DNA from 2 places in the Paenibacillus sp. FSL H3-0310 genome. Region 1 is predicted to be linked to the other one. Evidence: riboswitches for the same ligand, from Rfam matches in the RefSeq annotation. Region 1 holds a riboswitch; the other holds the start of a gene.
The links. Region 1 has a riboswitch for cyclic di-AMP ahead of MHH63_RS16950 (KamA family radical SAM protein). Riboswitches for the same ligand answer to the same signal wherever they lie in the genome.
Positions count from the first base shown of each region.

Region 2: another riboswitch for cyclic di-AMP. It lies ahead of MHH63_RS01900 (alpha/beta fold hydrolase); the one in region 1 lies ahead of MHH63_RS16950 (KamA family radical SAM protein).

Region 1 is NZ_JBBODC010000001.1:3,719,809-3,727,147, reverse strand. It holds gene MHH63_RS16955 (helix-turn-helix transcriptional regulator) at 1-523, opposite strand, end outside; gene MHH63_RS16950 (KamA family radical SAM protein) at 666-1,841, opposite strand; cyclic di-AMP (ydaO/yuaA leader) riboswitch at 1,973-2,116, opposite strand; gene MHH63_RS16945 (AraC family transcriptional regulator) at 2,165-3,832, opposite strand; gene MHH63_RS16940 (ABC transporter substrate-binding protein) at 3,972-4,997, opposite strand; gene MHH63_RS16935 (HAD family hydrolase) at 5,524-6,186, shown strand; gene MHH63_RS16930 (mannitol-1-phosphate 5-dehydrogenase) at 6,229-7,339, shown strand, end outside.
Region 2 is NZ_JBBODC010000001.1:381,056-388,394, forward strand. It holds gene MHH63_RS01875 (endo-1,4-beta-xylanase) at 1-296, shown strand, start outside; gene MHH63_RS01880 (alpha-glucuronidase family glycosyl hydrolase) at 379-2,433, shown strand; gene MHH63_RS01885 (Nif3-like dinuclear metal center hexameric protein) at 2,458-3,252, shown strand; gene MHH63_RS01890 (hypothetical protein) at 3,337-3,510, shown strand; partial or broken gene MHH63_RS01895 (glyoxalase) at 3,588-3,698, opposite strand; cyclic di-AMP (ydaO/yuaA leader) riboswitch at 3,945-4,131, shown strand; gene MHH63_RS01900 (alpha/beta fold hydrolase) at 4,219-5,046, shown strand; gene MHH63_RS01905 (hypothetical protein) at 5,306-5,527, shown strand; gene selD (selenide, water dikinase SelD) at 5,647-6,708, shown strand; gene mnmH (tRNA 2-selenouridine(34) synthase MnmH) at 6,767-7,339, shown strand, end outside.

The DNA of each region.
Region 1 (7,339 bases):
AACCATAGATGTACCAGTTGCTATATTTAAAATGAAGCTTTACTGGTTCCATTTCACGGGTTGTACGTTCATTTTTTACACTGATGTAATCAAAACGGACAACATTTCGTTCTGCTATAGCCGCACGTAAAAGAGGTAGTGCGTCAGGATCCGTACGCCGGGTTTCAAGATCCACCGCGAGACTAGAGGTCTGTGGCTCCGTTCCAATCGTTTGCAGCCGTTCAATGGTTCCTTGCGCATGCTCATCTTCAAACACGGAAGAGAGACTGTTAAGTACAGTAATCAGAGAAGTGACATCATAGGAACGGAGCAGGCTTTTATCCATTTTATATCCGTCCATGATGCCATATCCACCTTTAGTTCCCTGATACGATACGACCGGGATACCAGCGGCACAAATCACATCAATATCCCTATAGATTGTTCGCTGGGAAACCTGAAACTCTTCAGCCAGCTTGGAGGCAGATAAAACTTCATGGTTCAATAGCTTGTAGATCATAGAAATCAATCGTTCCAATTTCATATGTGTATTCCCACCCATTAGTCCATTTCGTGTTACAGCGTGATTATATCATAGATTTTTTCGGGCTAATTTTGGGAGGGAGGAGTTTTGTTGTTGGTGATGAAGAAATATCCTATGACAGAGTCTGACAGAGCTGATTAATCTATTTACAGATTAAATCCGCAGGCTCGCCTGATAAATCATTAACAGAAATAATAGCATCGTTTTTTTTCACAGGTGGGGTCCAATATTGCTCATTCCCAGGCAGGTCATCGAACCATTCGGCGTCCTTTGGACAATCTAGAATCATAAATTTTCCGTACTCCTGATCTCTGGATTGATGGTATTTGAGATAGGCTTTCCCGTTATCAATGGCGAGAATTTCTATTTTTCCTGAGGTGTGGCTCATGGATAAGCGTACTCTTTTGCCAAGTCCTGAGGTTCTGGCTTTGGCTTCTTCTACAATTTGATAGACTTGCTCGAGCGGTAATACGAAATCCCGGTTTCCGGCAACGGGCCGGTTCACAAAGAAATAGTAGGGTGTAACGCCAGCCCATGAAAGCCGGTCCAATAGTTCCCCTAAAATAACGGGATCATCGTTGATGCCTTTGAGGATGGGAGTCTGATTTACGACAATTGCCCCTGCGTTGTGGAGAGCTTTAAATGCTTTTTTGGCTTCAGGTGTGATTTCACGAGGATGATTGATGTGCGCCATAACATAGATTCGTTTGTCTTCGGTAGAGTAAGTACGAATCAGCTCCAGCAGCTCTTCGTCTTCAGAGATCCGCATCGGATTAAATACGGGTATCTTCGAACCTAGTCTAATGATTTTAACATGCTCAATGCTTCTTAGATTTTCAATAATGGATCTTAGCTTCGGTGTGGAGAGAATTAAACTGTCCCCGCCCGTAAGAAGTACGTTGTTAATCTCCGGATTCTTTGCGATATACTCCAAGCCCGGAGAGACATCAGCCATCGCCTCTTTCACGTCATTTCGAAACAGACGCTTACGGAAACAGTAGCGGCAATAAGCCCCGCAGACCTCGGATACAATCAGTAGTGCAGTGGTTCTATACTTGTGCTGACAACCAGGTACCACATAATTCGTGTCCTCATCGGAGGCGTCCCAGCGCCCATACTCCAGCAGTTCACCTTCGTTAGGAATAACCAGCTTACGGATGGGATCATCTGGATCATCCCAGTTAATCAAAGACAGATAGTAGTCATTTACACGAAAAACAAATTTGTCTGTAATTTCTTTCAGATTCTCTTTTTCCAGCTCAGACAACATAGCTATTTTGTTAATATCCGTGAAGTACTTTACCTTTTGCACGTACATCTCTCCTTTGTCTCGTAGTGTGAGAAATGAGGGAGCCTTAGTGTCAAAGGCCAATCTACTGCCAGCAGGGTCCAAAAAAGCACAAAAAGAGACCCTTAGCAAGGGTCTCTGGTTATGTAAATAACATGAAAAGCAGACCCATCCACTGCTGACGAGGTTAGCTGACGGACTCGGGTAAGATGGTACCCTACATTCTAATGCTCAATGATTCGCCCCAATTAACTGGTTCCCCCGCTTTTCAACTGTAAAAGTTGGAAATTAAGCGTAGATAAAGTATACCCTATGAAGTTTTGAAAAGTCAAAAGAGAATCCTAGATTCACCCTCAATTGCTAGCGCTACTTCCGCCGAGTAGTTTAGGCAACAGCGTTAGCAGCTTCTCCCGGGTTAACGCATCACTAGAGTTCCATTTGCTTCCGTCGAGCAGATAAACATGTCCCTGACGTACTGCCGGGAGAGTGTTCCAAAGTGAGCTGTCTAGTAATCGTTCCATCGCAGCTCGCGAGTCTTTGCGTTCCGGAATGAACATGAAGATATGATCTCCGGCGTAGGCAGGCAGTCGTATTGGATCAACTTCGGCGAACCCTAACTCTTCGTCCAATATGGCTTGGATCTCTTCGGTCGGTTGTAAACCAAATGGGGCATAAAGCGCAGTGGAGAATCCGGACATTCCCATAGCATATAGATGATCTCCATGATCATAGACCAAAGCAGAGGCGGTTTCTCCAACTTGGAGAGTTGTCGAGTAAAGCTGCTGCCACATGGCAGCGTTTTTGATTGTGAATGACTCCAGCCATGCTTCGGCTTCGCGCTGTTTACCTAGCCAACTGCCTAATGTCCGCATTCGGTTGTCGAGAGGCGCAAATGAATCAAAGGTGAGTGTCGGAGCGATACCAGAAACTGCTCTGTAGGCTCTTTCATCACTATTTGCCAAAATGATCAAATCTGGGTTTAGGGAAGCGGTTAACTGCGGGTCCAGTGGAAACCCGACGTTGGCGAGCTTCTTAAGCCGATGTTTATAGACGCTGTTCCGGGCGAACGCTTCATCTCCACCGATAGGCTTTACACCTAACGCGAGAAGGTCGCCAAGTGTCTCGCCATGATAGACAATACGTTTCGCTCGTTCAGGAATTTCCACCTCATGACCCGTCCAATCCTTGACGGTAAGCTTACGACCTTGCTGATGTGCATATTGTCCGGGTGTAACGCCGGTTTTTTGCCGAAAGCGGCGGCTGAAATAGTATTCATCCGAGAAGCCGACCAGTCTGGCGATTTCCCGCAGTGGTTCAGTCGATTCCTGCAGGAATCGTTTGGAATGATTAATACGCAGATCCGTCAGGTATTCAAGCGGCTTTTTACCCGTAAGCTGCTGAAAGATCGGTGTATATTGCCAGATTGATATTCCCGCCAGTTCAGCTAACTGCTTCACGGTGATACTCTCTGTATAATGCTCCTGAATGAATGTTATGGTCATTTCTACGGATTCCGTAGGACTTGGCAGGTGTTTGGAAGGGTAATTATGCTCAAAAAGTAGCAGCAGCAATTCTTGGAATTTTAATTGTCGCTTAAATTGTTGTACATCATCGGTGTTATTCCTGTTCATGAGCAGGTCTTCGACTAGTCGGATTACCTTGGTGAACGGGTGCACAATTAACTCCCGTCTGCCGGAAAGCAGCTCTCCAGAATATCGTTTAGGATGCTCGGTTGTATAGATTGCTGTAAAGGTGATGAGGTAATAATACAACGTCAGCTCCTGGTTGTCCGTACTATAGGAGATTCCAGGAGATAGTAGATAACATTTATCCGTACTTAGTATCACGCTTTGATCATCGAGGTTCAATTGTCCGTTCCCTCCAGTAAATATGAGAAGGGTATAGTCCTGGTTTGTACGCGTTATAGAGCTTGAATCGGCAGCTTGAATCATCAGTTCGGCCTCGTTTAGCTGAAATAGCAGAGAGTGGAGTGGGGGGCAGGACGATGATGTATGCAGCATGGGTTCAGCCTCCGTTCATTTGGTGAGAATGATTATCAATGAATTCATTGTATATAAAAAAAAGAAGCATATCAACAGCTGTTGACATGCTTCTTGCAGTTTTTTATCAGCCTTGTGTTAAACTCTTCATCACAGAAGGTTATTTCATATTCAATAGCTGTGGAATTTCGCCAAGCAGCCATTCTCTTGTTGTCGCATCACTTGAAGTCTTCATGATGTCTTGTGTATAGACATAACCGTTCTTGACGGCAGGAAGGCTCTTCCAGATAGGGCTCTTTAATAGATTCTCTGTGGATTGTTTTGCTTCTTCTGCCACTGGAGTCAAGAGGAATATCCGGTCTCCGGCATATTCTTTCAGGACTTCCATGGATACTTCCTGGAACCCTTTACCTTCATCAAGGATCTTCTGAATAGCTGGAGTTGCCTTGAAGCCATTCTCCCCATAGAGTACCTGTGAAAGTCCGGTTGCTGCCATTATAAACAGTCTGTCTCCTGGATAATAAGTGAAGACCGCAGCCGATTCGCCCTCTTTCATGCCTGCGGATTTCAATTGCTTCCACATGTTCTCTTCAGCGGTTTTATACTGCGCAAGCCATGCTTCTGCTTCAGTCGTTTTCCCAACAATTCCACCAATGTCCAGCATACGTTCCTGGAGTGGGGCAAAGGTATCAAATATTATAGTGGGTGCAATTTTGGAGAGCTGTTCGAAATCAGCTTCATCTGTGCCCGCATAGATGATCAGGTCAGGCTGAAGTTCCAATGTTTTTTCCAGATTGATAGGGAAGCCTACATCCTCCACACCTTGTAATTGATCTTCAAAAACCTGGCCTTCGCCCATAGAAAGAGGATAACCTACCGCCTGCACACCAAGTGCGAGCAAATCGCCATAAGTTTCTCCAGAATAGATAATTCGCTGCGGATTCACCGGAATCTCTACAGTATGCCCTATGTAATCTGTATAGGAGCGGGTAGTCGCTGCTGCTTCATCTGTACTGCTATCTGAGGGTTCTGCTGAAGGTACTGCGGTTGCAGCGGAAGAGTTCCCGGTTGCGTTTGCCGTACTATTGGCAGAGGATTGTTCCTTTGAGTTTCCGCACGCCAGTAGCAATGTACTCAGCAAAAATAGTACACATACCACAGCGAAGGACTGTCGTACCTTGTTCATATCTTATTGCCTCCCTATTATATGTAACGACCACCAATAATGATAATCATTCTCGATTAAAATATATCATAAATTAAAGCCTCTTTTTACTCAATGGACAAAAAATAACCCCGTAATTTGATTTGTACAATCAAGTAAAAAGGATGTGTTTAAAATTATTTTGAATTATTTTTAGCTGCTTGGAAAAATACTCTGAATAACAGCAATCGAGAGAAAGAGAGGGAGCTTGTCTTCATAATAAACTTGGCAAAGGAATCCCTTGAAGCACATAGGATTGTGGTGTTTTTTTGAATCTGATTACTGTTATGTATTAAGAAGTTCAGGTGATGAAAAAATCCAGGTTTGTCCACATTGATTGTAATCGTTATCATTACGTGGCATGTTATCTACCGTGCTTGACGTCAGTAGAAGGGCTTTGTTATGGTTTTTATAGTCAAACGCAAGCCGAAATAGCTTTTTGTAGAATATGCAGAAGGTTTTGCGTAAGATATTCTAACCAAACATAATACGAGGGAGATGGTTGATTGTGATCAAAGGAATTATTTTTGATTTTGACGGAACGATTATCGACACGGAGACTGCTTGGTACACCGCATTTAACGAGGCTTATGCAGAATATGGAGTGGATCTGACGCTTGAACAATATTCCACCTGCATCGGCACGAGCTTGAACAGTTTTAATCCTTATGAATATTTAATGACTGATCTTAAGCTAGCGATTGACAAAGAAGAGTTCAGTAAGGCTGTTAAACAGAGACACAGCAAACTTATGGAGCTTGAAACAATACGACCAGGCATTCAGCATTATCTTGATTCCGCCAAAGCAGCTGGACTACGCATAGGGCTGGCCTCAAGTTCTTCACTGGAATGGGTGGAAAAATATCTGAATCAATTGGGTATTCGCGAGTATTTCGAATGTGTTCGGACTGCCGACCATGTGGCAAAAGTGAAACCAGATCCGGAGCTATATAACCAAACGTTAGCTTGTCTTGGAATCACAGCTGATGAGGCGGTTGCTATCGAGGATTCACCGAATGGATCTAAGGCAGCGGCAGCAGCTGGCATCCGTTGCATTGTGACGCCTAACGAAATTACTAATTTTCTTGAATTCGATAAGCAGCACCATAAAATTGATAATCTAAGTCTTCTTGAATTTGATCATGTAGTTACTCAACGTTGCTTCGTATAGAGAAACCGAGAAACTAAGTTCAAATTAAAGGGGGATACCAAATTGAGAGCCGTACATTTTGGAGCAGGCAATATTGGCAGAGGTTTTATTGGGCCTATGTTGTCGGACTCCGGTTACAATGTTTGTTTCGTCGGAAGAAATAAGAGTAAAATTGCCCAATTGCAAAAACGTGGGCAATATCCTGTCACCCTAGCTAACAAGAACCGGGACAGCTTTATTGTTGATAATGTTACTGCAATCAATCTGAATGATACTGAGGACGTTACTAGAGCTATAGCAGAAGCTGAAATTGTGACAACTGCCGTCGGAATATCCGCTTTAAAAGATATTGCTGAGACCATTGCGCAGGGCATCGAACGAAGGCTTGAAAATAGCAGAAATCTCAACCCTCTTCATATCATTGCCTGTGAGAATGGGATTGGAAGCAGTCAGAAGTTGAAAAAATCAGTTTATCGGCATATGAAGCAATCCTTCAAGGAACTTGCCGACCGCAATGTCGCTTTTCCCAATGCGATGGTGGACCGGATTGTACCTATGCAGAAAAATACAGATTCACTTGAAATCCTCGTTGAACCCTTCAGTGAGTGGGTTATTCCCCGCAGTGGAATGATTGGTAATTACAATGAAATTAAAGGCGTCCATTATGTGGATTCGCTGGCGCCATACCTCGAACGGAAGCTATATACTGTGAATACAGGTCATTGCAGTGCAGCCTATTTTGGATACCTGGAAGGTTATACTAGCATTCAAGAAGCGATGTCTGATCCCGGAATCAGAGTTCGTGTTCACGGGGTGCTTAAGGAAACAGGGGCCTTATTGGTGCATTTATATGGCTTCAAGCCCATAGAACATGACCGGTATATAGAAAAGATGATGGAACGATTCACTAACCCCAACTTTAACGATAAAATTACACGTGTCGCCCGCTCCCCGCTTCGCAAGCTTTCACCTAATGATCGACTCGTAAAACCGGCAATGCATGCTCATGAACTTGGTTTTGAGACTTCACATTTAGTCTCAGCTATTGCTTCTGCACTTTATTTTGATCATGAAAAAGATCCAGAAGCCTTACAGCTTCAAGCGGACATCCGAAACCACGGGCTAAGTGAAGTCATTGCTGCACAACTAAAAATCCCCACGGAGCATCCGCTTC
Region 2 (7,339 bases), 3.3 Mb from region 1:
AATTGACAGAGCTGGATGTGTCCATGTTCCGTTTCGATGACAAACGAATGGATTTAAAGGTTGCACCTGCCGAACTGCTCGAGCTGCAGGCAGAGCGGTATGAAGCGATGTTTGCTCTGTTGAAAGAATACCGCGACGTGATTAGCTCAGTCACTTTCTGGGGAGCAGCGGATGACTATACATGGCTGGACGGCTTCCCTGTTCGGGGACGGAAAAATTGGCCATTTCTATTCGATGAGCGGCATAATCCTAAGCCGGCTTATCACCAATTGCTTAACGCTGTCACCAAATCATAGAGCGGGTAACCTGCTCAAGCTTGCGAATTATGAACCCGTCCTTTTCAATCCAGGGCGGGTTATTTATACGGGAGGAATAAACATGACAAATACCGCTTATGAGGCTTGGCTCAACTATGACCAGCTGAAATCAGGATCTCTATACAATCAATATATAGATTGGTGTGTTGAGTTGGTAGTAACGGAGGACAACGAGACGATTCAGGCGGCAGCCGCGGAATTCATACAGGGGATGACCTCTATGCTGGGCAAAGCGCCACTGCTCACAGCGAAACCTGAAGGACCGTGTATCGTTATAGGAACCTTCCAAGGGGGGAATCCATTAATTAGTAGAGTATTCGCAGGAGAACGAACCGATTCACTGGGTCCTGAAGGTTTCCTTATACGTACAAATGCTACTGAGCAATGTATCGCTGTCGGTGCTTCAACGCCTGTTGGAATATTGTATGGCGTATTCCATCTGTTACGGCTGATAGGAACAGAAAGCGAGATAGACGCTCTGAATTTGTCTATGAATCCGGTGAACGGCCTGCGAATGATTAATCACTGGGATAATTTTGATGGCAGTATTGAACGTGGCTATGCTGGACGGTCCTTTTTTTACGAGTCCAATCAATTTCTTAACGATACAAAGCGGCTGCGTGATTATGCCAGATTGATGTCCTCTGTGGGGATCAACGCGATTTCGATTAACAATGTGAATGTTCATGAGCTTGAATCTCTATTTATAACGGAGCAATATTTGCCTGATATCGCGTTAATTGCAGGAATATTCCGCGTATACGGAATTAAGCTATTCCTCAGTGCTAACTTCGCCAGCCCGATACAGATCGGAGCATTGGAGACAGCTGATCCACTGGACCCAGCGGTGCGGCAATGGTGGAAAGATAAGGCTGGTGAGGTTTATCGAGTGATCCCTGATTTTGGCGGGTTTGTGGTCAAAGCAGATTCAGAAAATCGACCAGGGCCATTCACTTACGGGCGTGACCATGCCGATGGCGCTAATATGCTGGGAGAAGCACTGGAGCCGTTTGGCGGAATCGTGATTTGGCGTTGTTTCGTATATAACTGCAAGCAGGATTGGCGTGACCGTAAGACCGATCGGGCCAGAGCAGCGTATGATCATTTCAAACCATTGGATGGCCGTTTTAATGATAATGTAGTGCTGCAAATCAAGAATGGACCGATGGATTTTCAAGTCAGAGAACCGGTATCTCCGTTGTTTGGCGCACTGGAACATACCAATCATCTGATGGAGTTTCAGATTGCTCAAGAATATACGGGGCAGCAGCGGCATCTCTGTTATCTCGTTCCACAGTGGAAAGAAGTCCTTGATTTCAATACTTATGCCAAAGGGCAAACTACGCTTGTGAAACATATTGTGGACGGATCGGTGTGGGGAAATAAATATAATGGTGTGGCTGCTGTAACAAATGTTGGGGATGACATGAACTGGACGGGGCATGGGTTAGCTCAAGCCAATCTGTATGGATATGGGAGATTAATTTGGAATCCGGAGCTGACGGCAAAAGAAATAGCTGAGGAATGGATTAGCCTTACCTTTGGCACTGATGAAGGTCTAGTGGCTGCTATTCGCGGGATGTTAATGGACTCATGGAGGATTTACGAATCTTACACAGCTCCATTAGGTGTGGGCTGGATGGTTAATCCGGATCATCATTATGGGCCGAATGTGGATGGATATGAATACGCCAAGTGGGGAACGTACCATTATGCGGATCATAAGGGCATTGGTGTGGATCGTTCAGTCAAATCGGGAACGGGGTATAGCGGACAGTATATGGGTCTTAATGCATCAAATTATGAGAATCTAGCGTCTTGTCCAGAAGAGCTGCTGCTGTTCTTCCATCATGTTCCATACACGCATGTTCTGCAATCGGGGCAAACGGTTATACAACATATCTACGATACTCATTTCGAGGGGGCAGAGCAGGCTGCACAGCTTCTAGCAACATGGAAATCACTTGAAGGCAGCATGGATAGTGGATTGTATGTGCAAGTGAAGCAACGTCTTGAAGAGCAAGCAGAGCATGCGCAGGAATGGAGAGATCGGATCAATACGTATTTTTATCGTAAGAGCGGAATTGAGGATCTTAAAGGCAGAAAGATTTATTAGATTTCGATTCGAGGGATGATGATAGTGAGTCTCACGATTAGAGCGATTTTGAAAGATTTAATGGGAACTGTGGAACAGGTAGAAGGGACTGTGGATATTCTGAACCCAGGGGAACCGGAAACTGAAGTCACAGGGATTATTACGGCCTTCTCTGCCACACAAAATATTGTGGAGCAAGCTATAGCGTTAGGAGCCAATTTGCTGATCACGCATGAAGGTGTATTTTATAGCCATCATGCAGCGAGCGAGTGGTTAGAAGGTGATCCGGTTTATCATGCGAAAAAAAGTCTGATCGAACATTCCCCAATAGCTATTTTTCGTTATCATGATTATTGGCATCGGCAAGAGCCGGATGGGATTATGATGGGCTTGCTGCGAGAGCTGGATTGGTCAGACTATGTGGAAGAGCAGCAAGCGGCTGCTACGATTCTCACTATTCCTGCTATGACTGTAATGGAAGCTGCTCAGTATATTAAAAGTAATCTAGGCATCTCTTATGTACGCGCTGCTGGTGACCTGTCTCTGTCCTGCAAACGCGTAGGGATATTAGTAGGTTACAGAGGAGGCGGGATGATGGCTATTCCGCTTTTTAATGATCACAATCTTGATTTAATTATCGCTGGAGAGGGACCAGAGTGGGAGACTCCGGAATATGTGCGGGATGCAGGGCACCAAGGCAGATCTAAAGCGCTCATCATGTTAGGTCATGCGGAGAGTGAAGCGCCGGGGATGAAATATTTAGCTGAAATCTTAGCAGACAAATATCCCATGCTTCCTACCCGGTTCATTGCTGAACAACCCATCTATCAGATGGTTTAATCTGGGGAAATTAAGAGTACGGAATAAATAAACATATTATGGAGAAAATGAAGGGAAACAGGTCACTGAGAAAGGAGTGTTTCAATGGAAATTCCTTTGGAGGCTGATGAAGTATTAAGTCGGATCAAAAAGCTGCAAAGCGACGGAAGCTCAATCAGTAAAAAACAAGTAAAGCAAAGCGACCCAGAGCTTATGAGAAGTGCGCTGTTCTTTTTTCCAAGCTGGGAGCATGCATTGAAAAACGCCGATCTTTTGTAGCCATAGTATTGTAAAAGGAAGCTAAGTGGACAGGGGGAGATCTCTGATTCTGCTTAGCTTTTTTCTTTTTTATGAAATCATTCGTGCTGTTCATGTGAAATAATATTAACAAGCTTGCCAAACGGATCGGGGACATAGAAACGACGAACACCCCAAGGTACAGAAACTGGCCCAATATTGGTATTGAAGATTGTCGTTTCTTATTAAATAGGAAAGTACTGGTGAATCACCCCCTTTTTCGCTTGCTTCAGAGCTGTTTTTCTAAAGAAAACGAGTAAACAAGAGCAAAAGAAAGAGAAAATGAAGAGTATGCTTAATATGAAATGAAAAGCATTGCTTTCAACATTATTTTGACCAGAGCCCTCCTTTACAAGAAAACCTTACAAGAGTATGATTCATCTCAGAACTGAGAATTATCTTAAATTTACAATTACATAAGCAATCCGCTTAATTTCCGTTTCTGGAAAGCGGGGGAACCAACAACTGGCAGCCGATGTGAGAGTCGGCACTGGTTATGGGGTGAATCCTGTTCCGGGTGCATAATATGCATCCCTGCAGGTAGGGCAACTCTCACTGCCCGAATCCGACAGCTAACCTCGTAAGCGTATGGAGAGAGGATGAATGGCGTGTTTAGTGATGAATAGCCACAGAGAATCCCTCTGTGGTTTTTTGCTGCGTTTTTAAGCAGATATAGTCGTAGAATTTATTATGAAAGAGGTGTTACCTTTGCCTATCGCTAAACTGAACGGAACTTCGCTCTATTATGAAATCAATGGAACTGGCACTCCGGTTGTGTTTATCCATGGACATGGATTAACACACAGTATGTTCAAACCACAGCTGGAGTATTTTTCCGATAAATATAAAGTGATTTTGTGCGATTTACGGGGGAATGGCAAGTCTGGTAAACTGCTGGAGGCCCCACATGAGATTATTGAGACGCAATGTCTGGATCTGATTATGCTGTTGAATGACCTAGGTATCCGTGAAGCAGTTTTTGTAGGAATCGCCTATGGTGGCTTAGTCGTTCAGCATATTGCCAAACAATATCCTGAGCGTGTAAAAGCAATTGTGGTCGCGGATAGCTTTTGTAGGACTCACGGATCAACAATAGTAGGGAAAATACAAACTATGGCAGCATATTGTAGTTTACTAATGTATTATCTCCCAAGCGAGCTGGTGTTGCCTTCGATTCGGATGATGTACCGAGAGCGCTGGAGTCTGGCCTACAATGAGATTAGAAGAGGGCTGCTGGACAAACGCCCCCGGGAGTTATATCGGCAAAGGCTGGCTACGAGCCATGTTGATTACACCAGATGTTTAAAGGCTTTTAAACGTCCCGCTTTATGTATTGTAGGGGACTTTAATGAATTTGGAGTGAATTGTATGAAGGAAATGGTGTCTCAGCTGCCGCAGGCGCAGTTGGCGATTATTCCGAACGCATTAGATCCAAGTAATCTGTGCCAGCCGGAGCAATTCAATGCGATTCTTCAGCGTTTCTTAGAGAAGCAGCAGGGTACTCAGCAGATTAGCTGATCTATAGGGAGACCTTCACAAGCGAGCGTTTAAGTGAGAAAATAGGCGTCCCATAGCCAGGGCGGAATGAGCTGGCTATGGGACGTCTTTCTGGGAAGAACTTTAGGGGAATTCTCCCTAAAATGAAGGAGATTATGGCTCCTAGAACGTAGATTAGGGAAATCCTCCCTAATAATAGGATGTTTTTAGCCATAAATGGGTATTTGCATGAATTTTTAGGGAGGAATTCCCTAAAAACCTCATTTTAAAGCGATTATCGATGAACATTAGGGAGGATTTCCCTAATATAATGGACATCCAACTAAAGGCTGGCTTATCCGTAGTGAAATCTACGAATGAGCCAGCCTTTGGTTATTTTACTAACCGATGGATGTTGAACATTTACAAGCATATTGTACCTAGAACGCCACTTAATGTCCCACCCTACCACAGCATCAAATATAGCTCACCCGACGTGGGAAAGAACGGTAGACCTAAGTAGTGATGGTAAGTGTATAGAGGAAGGCGTAACAAGCAGCACATCTGCTACTCTTGCATTTTGTACAATGCGATCTACTCGTGTAAGATTAAGATAATTCATACTAAAGGAGCTGAGTCATGATGTCTCAAGCTGAAACTATAAAACTGACTTCATTATCTTCAAAAGGGGGCTGCGGCTGCAAAATCGGTCCCGCTGATCTCATGCAGGTTATTCGCAGTCTGCCACCAACTGTTCCTAACCCGGATCTACTTGTAGGTCTGGACACTAGTGATGATGCAGGGGTGTACCGTTTAAGTGATGAATTAGCGTTAGTGCAAACTGTTGATTTTTTCACGCCGATCGTGGATGATCCCTATTCATTTGGTCAAATTGCAGCAGCCAATGCATTAAGTGATATTTATGCGATGGGTGGAAAGCCGCTTACGGTGCTTAATATTGTGGCCTTCCCTATTTCTGTTTTAGATAAAAGTATTCTCGGTGACATTTTGCGCGGTGCAGCGGATAAAGTACAGGAAGCAGGAGCTACTCTTGTGGGCGGACATTCCATCGACGATAAAGAGCCCAAATTCGGATTGGCCGTTACGGGCCTTGTGCATCCTGACAAAGTAAGAACGAATGCGAGCGCCAAGGTGGGAGACAAGCTGATTCTAACGAAGCCTATCGGTGTGGGGATCTTAACAACTTCCATTAAAAAGGATCAGCTATCTCCTGAAGAAACCACACGCCTTACGACAGTAATGTCTACTTTGAATAAAAAAGCGGCTGAAATCATGGAGCCTTATGATGTACATGCTTGTACAGATGTTACCGGATTTGGGCTACTGGGACATGCCTCGGAAATGGCTAAAGGGAGCGGCACGGGCCTGATCATTCGTCAAGGCGATGTACCGATGCTGCCAAGAGTAAGAGAGCTTGCGGAACAGGGATTTGTTCCAGGAGGCACTAAGAATAACTTTGCCCATCTGGAAGGCAGCATTCTTTATCCGGAAGAGATGGACCAACTAAGCCGCTATATTCTATGTGACGCTGTGACTTCTGGCGGATTGCTGATCTCTGTGGCCCCTGAACAAAGCGAAGATTTGCTAAAAGAGTTAGTAGATGCAGGGGTAGAAGCGGCATTGATCGGAGAGGTAACGGAAGAGCATCCGGGTCAGATTACGGTTATAGCTGCTGTGGAATAACTGTTGTATATCAGCTTAGAGCAAATTATGAAGGTTAGCCACCAGAGGAGAGAGCATATTGTTTCAGGACATTACACTGGAAGAACTTAGAGTGTTAAAAAACAAGAAGCAGATCACCATTATTGATGTTAGATCTCCTTCTGAATATAAAGATGCAACGCTGCCGGATAGTTTGAATATTCCCTTTTTTGATGATCAGGAACGGGCTGAAGTAGGGACGTTGTATAAACAGACAAGTGTGCAGGCCGCGAAAGAACGTGGTTTGGAGATTGCTGCGGCAAAACTGCCTTCTTTTGTCAAAGAATTTGCAGCGATTCAAGGAGACAAAGCTGTATTCTGCTGGAGGGGAGGTATGCGCAGCCGTACAACTGCGACCGTACTCTCTTTAATGGATATTCATGCTTACCGGCTGATAGGCGGCTATAAGGCTTATCGTAAATGGGTGCTCGACGAATTGGAGTCCTATGAATGTAAGACTAAGTCTTATGTGATTCACGGAAATACAGGCACAGGTAAAACCAATCTGTTACACCGCCTGAAGACACAGGGGTATCCTGTTCTGGATTTGGAAGGGATGGCAGGTCACCGTGGTTCTATTTTTGGTGAGATTGGTCTTCGTGCGAACAATCAA